One region of the Pseudomonas spartinae genome, then DNA from elsewhere that is predicted to be linked to it. Evidence: predicted binding sites of a transcription regulator. Region 1 holds the regulator's gene; the other holds the start of a gene.

Region 1 (4,197 bases):
CCTGACCGACATTCCGTGCCGCGAGTGCGGCCGGCCGATGATGATTCGTACCGCCTCCACCGGCGTGTTCCTCGGCTGCTCCGGCTATGCGCTGCCGCCGAAGGAACGCTGCAAGGCCACCATCAACCTGGTGCCGGGCGACGAGATCGCTGCAGACGACGAGGGCGAGTCCGAATCGCGGGTTCTGCTTGGCAAGCACCGTTGCCCGATCTGTTCCACGGCCATGGATGCCTACCTGCTGGATGAAACCCGCAAGCTGCACATCTGTGGCAACAACCCGGACTGCACGGGCTACGAGATCGAGCAGGGCCAGTACCGCATCAAGGGCTACGAAGGGCCGAGCCTGGAGTGCGACAAGTGCGGCAGCGAGATGCAGCTCAAGACCGGCCGTTTCGGCAAGTTCTTCGGCTGTACCAATGCCAGTTGCAAGAACACCCGCAAGTTGCTCAAGAACGGCGAAGCCGCGCCGCCGAAAATGGACAAGGTGGAGATGCCGGAGCTCAAGTGCGAGAAGGTGGACGACACCTACGTGCTGCGCGACGGCGCCTCGGGTCTGTTCCTCGCTGCCAGCCAGTTCCCGAAGAACCGTGAGACCCGTGCGCCGCTGGTGCTGGAAATCGTCCCGCACAAGCATGAGATCGACCCCAAGTACCACTTCCTCTGCGAGGCTCCGCAGAAGGATCCGGACGGTCGCCCTGCGGTGATTCGCTACAGCCGCAAGACCAAGGAGCAATACGTGCAGTCCGAGGTCGACGGCAAGCCGACCGGCTGGCGTGCGTTCTACGATGGTGGCAAGTGGAAGGTCGAGGACAAGCGCTAGCGCTGGCTCACGATCAGCTGCGTGTCGCTCTGGCGTCGTAAGCGGCGCTCTGAATGCCTGGACGAGATGCGCGTCAGCTCCCGCTGGCGCGCGTATCATGGCTCGATCTGTAGTGGAGGGCGCCGCAATGGCCAAAGAAATCTATACCCGCACCAATCAGAAGATCTTCTTCGCCGGTATCGCTCTGGATAACTGGCGCAAGGCCGAGGCTTCCTCGGCGTTCAATGTGCAGGCGCTGGTACAGGCCGAGCGCGAGGCCGCGCTGTTTCACCTGTACGGTGGGCTTCTCGGCTTGTGCCATGAGATTGCCGGCTACTACCGCATGAGCGACGACGCGCCCTCGCGTGTCGAGTCGTTCGTTCAGCAGGTCGTGCTCGATGGCGCGCCCAGTCCCGAGCTGGCTGAACTGGTCGAGTTGGCGCAGCAGCGTGAAACCTGGCTGGCTGAGCTGCTCGCTGCCTATGCCGCGTTGTTCCAGCCGCCGCGCGAGGCGCCCAAGGCCAAGGTCGATCCGTCCATGCCCCTGATCACGGCTGTCAGCGTCGGTGAGGAGCCTGTCGAGTTGAGCCTGGACGACGTAGATGCCTGGCGGCAGCAGCTCAAGGCTGTGGTGCTGCGCTTTCGTGAAGGCCTCAGCGAGTGCTGATTGCGCATATCTGGACAAGTGGACTGGGGATGATCCCGTTCGACTGTTACAATGTCATGTTTTCGCATCGAGACTGAACCATGCCCACATCCTTTCTGGAAATCGTCGAACTGCCCGATGGGCGTATTGCCCTGCGTCGTGCAGAGGATGAAGAGGCGTTGGTGACCTTGGATTTCTCCGCTGATGCCAAAGCCTTTCTGCAGGGGCAGCACATCGAAGTCGCCAAGGCCATGCTCAATGTTGGCGTGCAGATGGCCGGTCGAATGGCTGAGGGCGATTTCAGTAGCGAAGAAGAAGAAGGCCCGCGCGTCTTGCACTGAAGTGGTTACGGCTTAACGAAAACGGGGCTCCAATGGAGCCCCGTTTTCGTTTGCGGATCTTCAGCCCAGGCTGATATTCAGGCTTTGTGCGGCGCCGGCATTGGCGGCTTGGGCGAGACGCTGGCGCGTGCTGCGTTCAACCGGGTGCAGCCAGCTGATGACGGTGTGGCTGCGCCCCAGCTTGAGTGCTTCCTCGGCCAGTTCCAGCGCGTTTTGCCCTTGTCGCGGATGCAGCAGTAGGATGCGTTCACGGTTCAGCCCGGCATCGCGCAGCCAGCTTTGCGTGAGGCTGGCCGGCGGTGCCACCAGCGTCAGCCAGCGTGCATCCTGATTCTGGCTCAGTTCACGCAGGATCGGGGCCAGCAAGTGCAGGCAGTGGCCGGCCGCTCCACGCAGAGCCAGTTCGCTGAAAGCCTGATCATCCTCGTTAGTGGAGGTGTCATCGGTAACCAGTGGGGCGCTTGGCGCTCCAGCAAGGAAGGCGTCGAAAAGGGCAAGTTGTGGGCGTTCGAACGATTGCTGCACGTACATGGTGTCTCCTCAGCGGCGGATTACACCGACGCTCAAACCTTCGATGACCAGATCCTGGTGTTCCAGGTCCACTTCGATCGGGGCGAAATCAGGGTTCTCGGCAATCAGCCAGACCTTGTTGCCTTCGCGCTTGAAACGTTTGACCGTCACTTCATCGTCGATGCGGGCAACGACGATCTGGCCGTTGCGGGCTTCGCGGGTGGTGTGCACGGCGAGCAGATCGCCGTCGAAGATGCCGATGTCTTTCATGCTCATGCCGCGCACACGCAGCAGGTAGTCGGCTTTGGGCTGAAAGAACGCCGGGTTGATCTGGCAGGATTCCTCGACGTGTTGCTGAGCGAGGATCGGTGCACCAGCGGCTACGCGGCCGATGACCGGGAGGCCTTCATCCTCGTTTGCGGCGCCTGCCTCGAAGCCCGGAATGCGGATGCCGCGCGAGGCGCCTGGGGTCATCTCGATGGCGCCCTTGCGGGCGAGGGCCTTGAGGTGTTCTTCTGCCGCATTGGGTGATTTGAAACCCAGCTCCTGAGCGATTTCCGCGCGGGTAGGGGGGTAGCCGTTGTCTTCCAGGCAGCGTTTGATGAAGGCGAGAATCTCGGCTTGGCGTGGCGTCAGTTTCAGCATGGCTGGGCTCTGTCTTTTTATACAGTGACTGGGATTATATACAGTAAGTCGGGCTTGGCAACGGTCTATTTGCAGGCGCCGATCTTTCCGCTTGTTACCCGCGTTGGCTAATCTGCGTCTCTGCTTGTTGTAAGCTGTGACCGGGCGGCCAAAAGACGGCTCATGCGGCTTGACAATGCGGTGGGCTGAAACGTATGTTTCAAACAAGTGTTTGTCAGGTGATAACTCATGGCTCAGTCGGAAACCGTTGAACGCATTCTCGATGCTGCGGAACAACTGTTCGCGGAAAAAGGCTTCGCCGAGACATCACTGCGTCTGATCACCAGCAAGGCCGGCGTCAATCTGGCCGCGGTCAACTATCACTTCGGTTCGAAGAAGGCGCTGATTCAGGCGGTCTTCTCGCGTTTTCTCGGGCCATTTTGCGCCAGCCTGGAAAAAGAACTCGATCGTCGTCAGGCCAAATCCGAAACCCAGGTTTCCCTGGAAGAGTTGCTTGAACTTCTGGTCGAGCAGGCGCTGGCCGTGAAGCCGCGCAGCGGTAACGACCTGTCGATCTTCATGCGTCTGCTCGGTTTGGCTTTCAGTCAGAGCCAGGGCCACCTGCGCAAATACCTGGAAGAGGTCTACGGCAAGGTCTTTCGTCGCTACATGCTGTTGGTGCATGACGCCGCGCCGCGCATTCCTCCGCTTGAGCTGTTCTGGCGCGTGCACTTCATGCTTGGCGCCGCGGCGTTCAGCATGTCCGGTATCAAGGCCCTGCGAGCGATGGCCGAGACCGATTTCGGCGTCAATACCTCGATCGAGCAGGTGATGCGCATGATGGTGCCGTTCCTCGCCGCCGGCATGCGCTCTGAGACCGGGGTCAACGATCCGGCGCTGGCTGGTGCGCAACTCAAGCCGCGGACCAAGACGCCAAGCGCTGCCCCCAAGGCATGACCCGGCAGTAGGTGGGCTTGGCTTCGCCCTTCGGCTAAGCTAGCGGCCCATGTCCGATCTCGATTTATTGCATATCTCCATTGCCGATCAGGCGCTGTACGGCTTCAGCGCCGGGCGACTGGTGTTGCGTTTGTCCGTATCCACCGCACGCAATGGAGTGGGCGAGCGCAATGCCTCGGGCTGCACGCCGCGGGGGCTGCACCAGGTGCGCGCGAAGATCGGCGCCGGTTTGCCGCTGGCGGCGGTGTTGCGCGGGCGGCGCTGGACTGGTGAAGTGTGGTCGCCGCAGCTTCACCAGCAGTTTCCTGGCCGCGACTGGA
Region 2 (4,197 bases), on a different contig from region 1:
GGGCTGTGGCGTTTCAGGCCGCCTGGGCGCTGGTCACCATCTTGCGCGCATGAGCCAGGGATTCCTCGGTCAGGTCGACGCCGCCGAGCATGCGGGCGATCTCCTCGACGCGACCGCTCTCATCCAGTTTGCTCACGGCGGTGGAGGTGGCGTCCTCACCGCGGCGCTTGTGCACGAATAGATGCTGATGGCCTTGTGCGGCGACCTGCGGCAAGTGAGTGACGCACAATACCTGGCCTCGTTCGCCGAGGCGGCGCAGCAGTTGGCCGACCACTTCGGCGGTTGGCCCGCCGATGCCGACATCCACTTCGTCGAATACCAGGGTCGGTACCCGCGAGGTCTGCGCGGTGATCACCTGGATCGCCAGGCTGATACGCGACAGTTCACCGCCAGAGGCGACCTTGGCCAGGCCGCGCAGTGGCTGACCGGGGTTGGCGCTGACCAGGAACTCGACCATTTCCAGGCCATTGGCATGCGGCTCTTCGCTATTTATCGCCTGCAGCTGGATGTTGAAGCGCCCACCTGGCATGCCCAGGGCCTGCATCTCCTGTTCTACGGCGGCAGACAGGCGCTCGGCGGCATTGCTGCGCAGCGAGCTGAGTTCCGTGGCCTTTTCCTGATAGTGGCGCTCGTAGGCGGCCAGTTCCTCGGCCAGGCGTTCGCTGGCCTGGTCATCGGCATTGAGGCTTTCCAGCTCATCGAACAGTTTTTGCTGCAGGGCTGACAGCTCGGTGGGCTGGATGCGGTGCTTGCGCGCCAGGGTGTAGATGGTGTCCAGGCGTTCTTCGAGAAACTGCTGGCGCTGCGGGTCGGCGTCGAAGTGGTCGACGAAGCGGTTGAGCTCGCCAATGGCTTCTTCCACCTGAATCTGGGCGCTGGCCAGCAGGTTGCTGGCTTCACCGAGGGCGCCACCCTGGCCACCGAAGGCACCCAGGCGGTTGAGGCTGGCGGTCAGTGCTGACAGGACGTTGCCGGCATCGCTTTCGCTGCACAGCTCGAGCACCTGGCGGCAGGCGCCGATCAGGGCTTCGGCGTTGCTCAAGGTCTTGTGTTCCTGCTCCAGTTGCTCCAGTTCGTTGTCACCAAGGGCGAGGTTATCCAGCTCTTCCAACTGGTAGCTGAGCAACTGATGGCGGGCGCGTTGCTCGTCACCCTGGCTGGAAATGCGTTCCAGCTCGTTACGTGTCTGCTTCCAGCGCTGTGCGGCGAGTTGCACCTGGCGCGCCAGTTCCTGACTGCCGGCGTATTCGTCGAGCAGGCGGCGGTGGGTGTCGCTCTTGAGTAGCGACTGGTGTTCGTGCTGGCTGTGGATGTCGATGATCAGCTCGCCCAAGGCCTTGAGGTCGGCCTGTGGGCAGGGGCTACCGTTGATGTAGCCGCGTGAGCGACCTTCGGCGGTAATCACCCGGCGCAGGATGCACGGGCCGTCGTTGTCCAGGTCACGTTCCGCGAGCCAGGCGCGAGCTTCGGGAATGTCCGCCAGGTCGAAGCTGGCGAGAATGTCCGCCTTGTCGCTGCCAGGGCGCACCACGCCGCTGTCGGCGCGATCGCCCAGGCACAGGCCCAGGGCGTCGAGCATGATCGATTTGCCGGCGCCGGTCTCGCCGCTGATGGCGCTCATGCCGGCATCCAGTTCGAGATCCAGGTGGTCAACGATGGCGTAGTTGTGAATGGACAGGTGCACCAGCATGGCGAACGCTCCCGAATTAAGGTCTGGTTATTTATACAGTGTTTTTTCTTTTCCTGGCAATCCTCGTCTATCGCCCCTTGAAAGCTGTGGAATTGACTCCATATAGGCGGCAGGAGTGCGAGCCGGACTCGCGCCGATTCATTCGATAGGAGATAGGCATGGCTGACGAACAGAACCTGGATACGCAGAACCCCGAGACTCAGGCGGCCGAGAGCGCTGCGTCGAGCGACGACCTGGCGGCTCGCGTACAGGCCCTGGAAGAGCAGCTGGCTGCGGCGCAGGACCAGTCGCTGCGCGTAGCGGCCGAGCTGCAGAACGTGCGCCGTCGCGCCGAGCAGGACGTGGAGAAGGCGCACAAGTTCGCGCTGGAAAAATTCGCCAATGACCTGCTGCCGGTGGTCGACAGCCTGGAACGTGGTCTGGAGCTGTCCAGCCCTGACGACGAAGCCATCAAGGGCGTGCGTGAGGGCATGCAACTGACCCTCAAGCTGTTCATCGACACCCTGGCGCGCCACCAGTTGGAAGCGGTCGATCCGCACGGTGCCCCGTTCAATCCGGAGCATCACCAGGCAATGGCGATGGAAGAAAGCGCCAAGGTTGAGCCGAACTCGGTGCTCAAGGTGTTCCAGAAGGGCTACCTGCTCAATGGTCGCCTGCTGCGCCCGGCCATGGTCGTGGTCAGCAAGGCACCGACCACGCCGCCGCCGTCCATTGACGAGCAGGCTTGAAATTCTCGGCAGCGCCCCCATTTCTAAGTCAAGCGTTTTAGTGCTACCGGCGCCTACGAAACCAGGCGACGGAAAAATCAAAGTTTCGGGAGAATTTTCATGGGTAAAATCATCGGTATCGACCTGGGGACCACCAACTCCTGCGTCTCCATTCTGGAAAACGGCAACGTCAAGGTGCTCGAGAACGCTGAAGGCGCTCGCACCACACCGTCCATCATCGCGTACGCCAACGACGGCGAAATCCTGGTTGGCCAGTCGGCCAAGCGTCAGGCTGTGACCAACCCGCACAACACCCTGTACGCGGTGAAGCGCCTGATCGGTCGTCGTTTCGACGAGGATGTCGTGCAGAAAGACATCCAGATGGTGCCGTACAAGATCGTCAAGGCTGACAACAGCGACGCCTGGGTTGAGGTCAACGGCCAGAAGATGGCGCCGCCGCAGATCAGCGCCGAAGTGCTGAAGAAAATGAAGAAGACCGCCGAGGACTACCTGGGCGAGCCTGTGACCGAAGCGGTGATCACCGTTCCGGCCTACTTCAACGACAGTCAGCGTCAGGCCACCAAGGACGCCGGCCGCATCGCCGGTCTCGACGTCAAGCGCATCATCAACGAGCCGACCGCGGCTGCGCTGGCCTACGGCATGGACAAGGCCAAGGGCGACCACACCGTGATCGTCTATGACCTGGGCGGCGGTACCTTCGACGTGTCGGTGATCGAGATCGCTGAAGTCGACGGCGAGCACCAGTTCGAAGTACTGGCCACCAACGGTGACACCTTCCTCGGTGGTGAGGACTTCGACATTCGTCTGATCGACTACCTCGTCGACGAATTCAAGAAAGAAACCGGCATGAACCTCAAGGGCGACCCGCTGGCCATGCAGCGCCTGAAGGAAGCTGCCGAGAAGGCCAAGATCGAGCTGTCCTCGAGCCAGCAGACCGACGTCAACCTGCCGTACATCACTGCAGATGCCTCCGGTCCCAAGCACCTGAACGTGAAGATTTCCCGTTCCAAGCTGGAGTCGCTGGTCGAGGATCTGGTGCAGCGCACCATCGAGCCGTGCCGCACTGCACTGAAAGACGCCGGTATCGACGTCAGCAAGATCGACGACGTGATCCTGGTCGGCGGTCAGACCCGCATGCCGCTGGTGCAGAAGACCGTTGCCGAGTTCTTCGGCAAGGAGCCGCGCAAGGACGTCAACCCGGACGAAGCCGTGGCCATGGGTGCTGCCATTCAGGGCGCGGTGCTGGCTGGTGACGTCAAGGACGTGCTGCTGCTGGACGTTTCTCCGCTGACCCTGGGTATCGAAACCATGGGCGGTGTGATGACTGCGCTGATCGAGAAGAACACCACCATCCCGACCAAGAAGTCGCAGGTGTTCTCCACTGCTGATGACAATCAGAACGCCGTGACCATTCACGTGCTGCAGGGTGAGCGCAAGCAGGCCGCGCAGAACAAGTCCCTGGGCAAGTTCGACCTGGCCGAGATTCCGCCGGCTCCGCGTGGCGTGCCGCAGATCGAAGTGACCTTCGACATCGATGCCAACGGCATCCTGCATGTGTCCGCCAAGGACAAGGCCACTGGCAAGCAGCAGTCCATCGTGATCAAGGCCAACTCCGGTCTGTCCGAGGAAGAAATCGAGCAAATGGTGCGTGATGCCGAGGCCAATGCCGAGGAAGACCGCAAGTTCGAAGAGCTGGCCACTGCGCGCAATCAGGGCGATCAGCTGGTGCATGCCACCCGCAAGATGCTCACCGAGGCTGGCGACAAGGCCACTGCCGAA

Evidence for each region. The regulator LexA, encoded in region 1, represses DNA repair genes until DNA is damaged. The targets are predictions, from matches to a motif close to CTGTNTNNNNANACAG.
Region 2: a site for LexA is predicted at 1,714-1,729, ahead of recN (DNA repair protein RecN). Genes of this name have one in related genera too.

What each region holds. Positions count from the first base shown of each region.
Region 1 is NZ_CBDAMB010000006.1:226,516-230,712, reverse strand. It holds gene topA (type I DNA topoisomerase) at 1-820, shown strand, start outside; gene ACN8M7_RS15405 (DUF6586 family protein) at 948-1,466, shown strand; gene ACN8M7_RS15400 (hypothetical protein) at 1,547-1,786, shown strand; gene sulA (SOS-induced cell division inhibitor SulA) at 1,847-2,317, opposite strand; gene lexA (transcriptional repressor LexA) at 2,327-2,941, opposite strand; gene ACN8M7_RS15385 (TetR/AcrR family transcriptional regulator) at 3,170-3,877, shown strand; gene ACN8M7_RS15380 (L,D-transpeptidase family protein) at 3,927-4,197, shown strand, end outside.
Region 2 is NZ_CBDAMB010000007.1:222,244-226,440, forward strand. It holds gene recN (DNA repair protein RecN) at 14-1,690, opposite strand; gene grpE (nucleotide exchange factor GrpE) at 1,849-2,418, shown strand; gene dnaK (molecular chaperone DnaK) at 2,518-4,197, shown strand, end outside.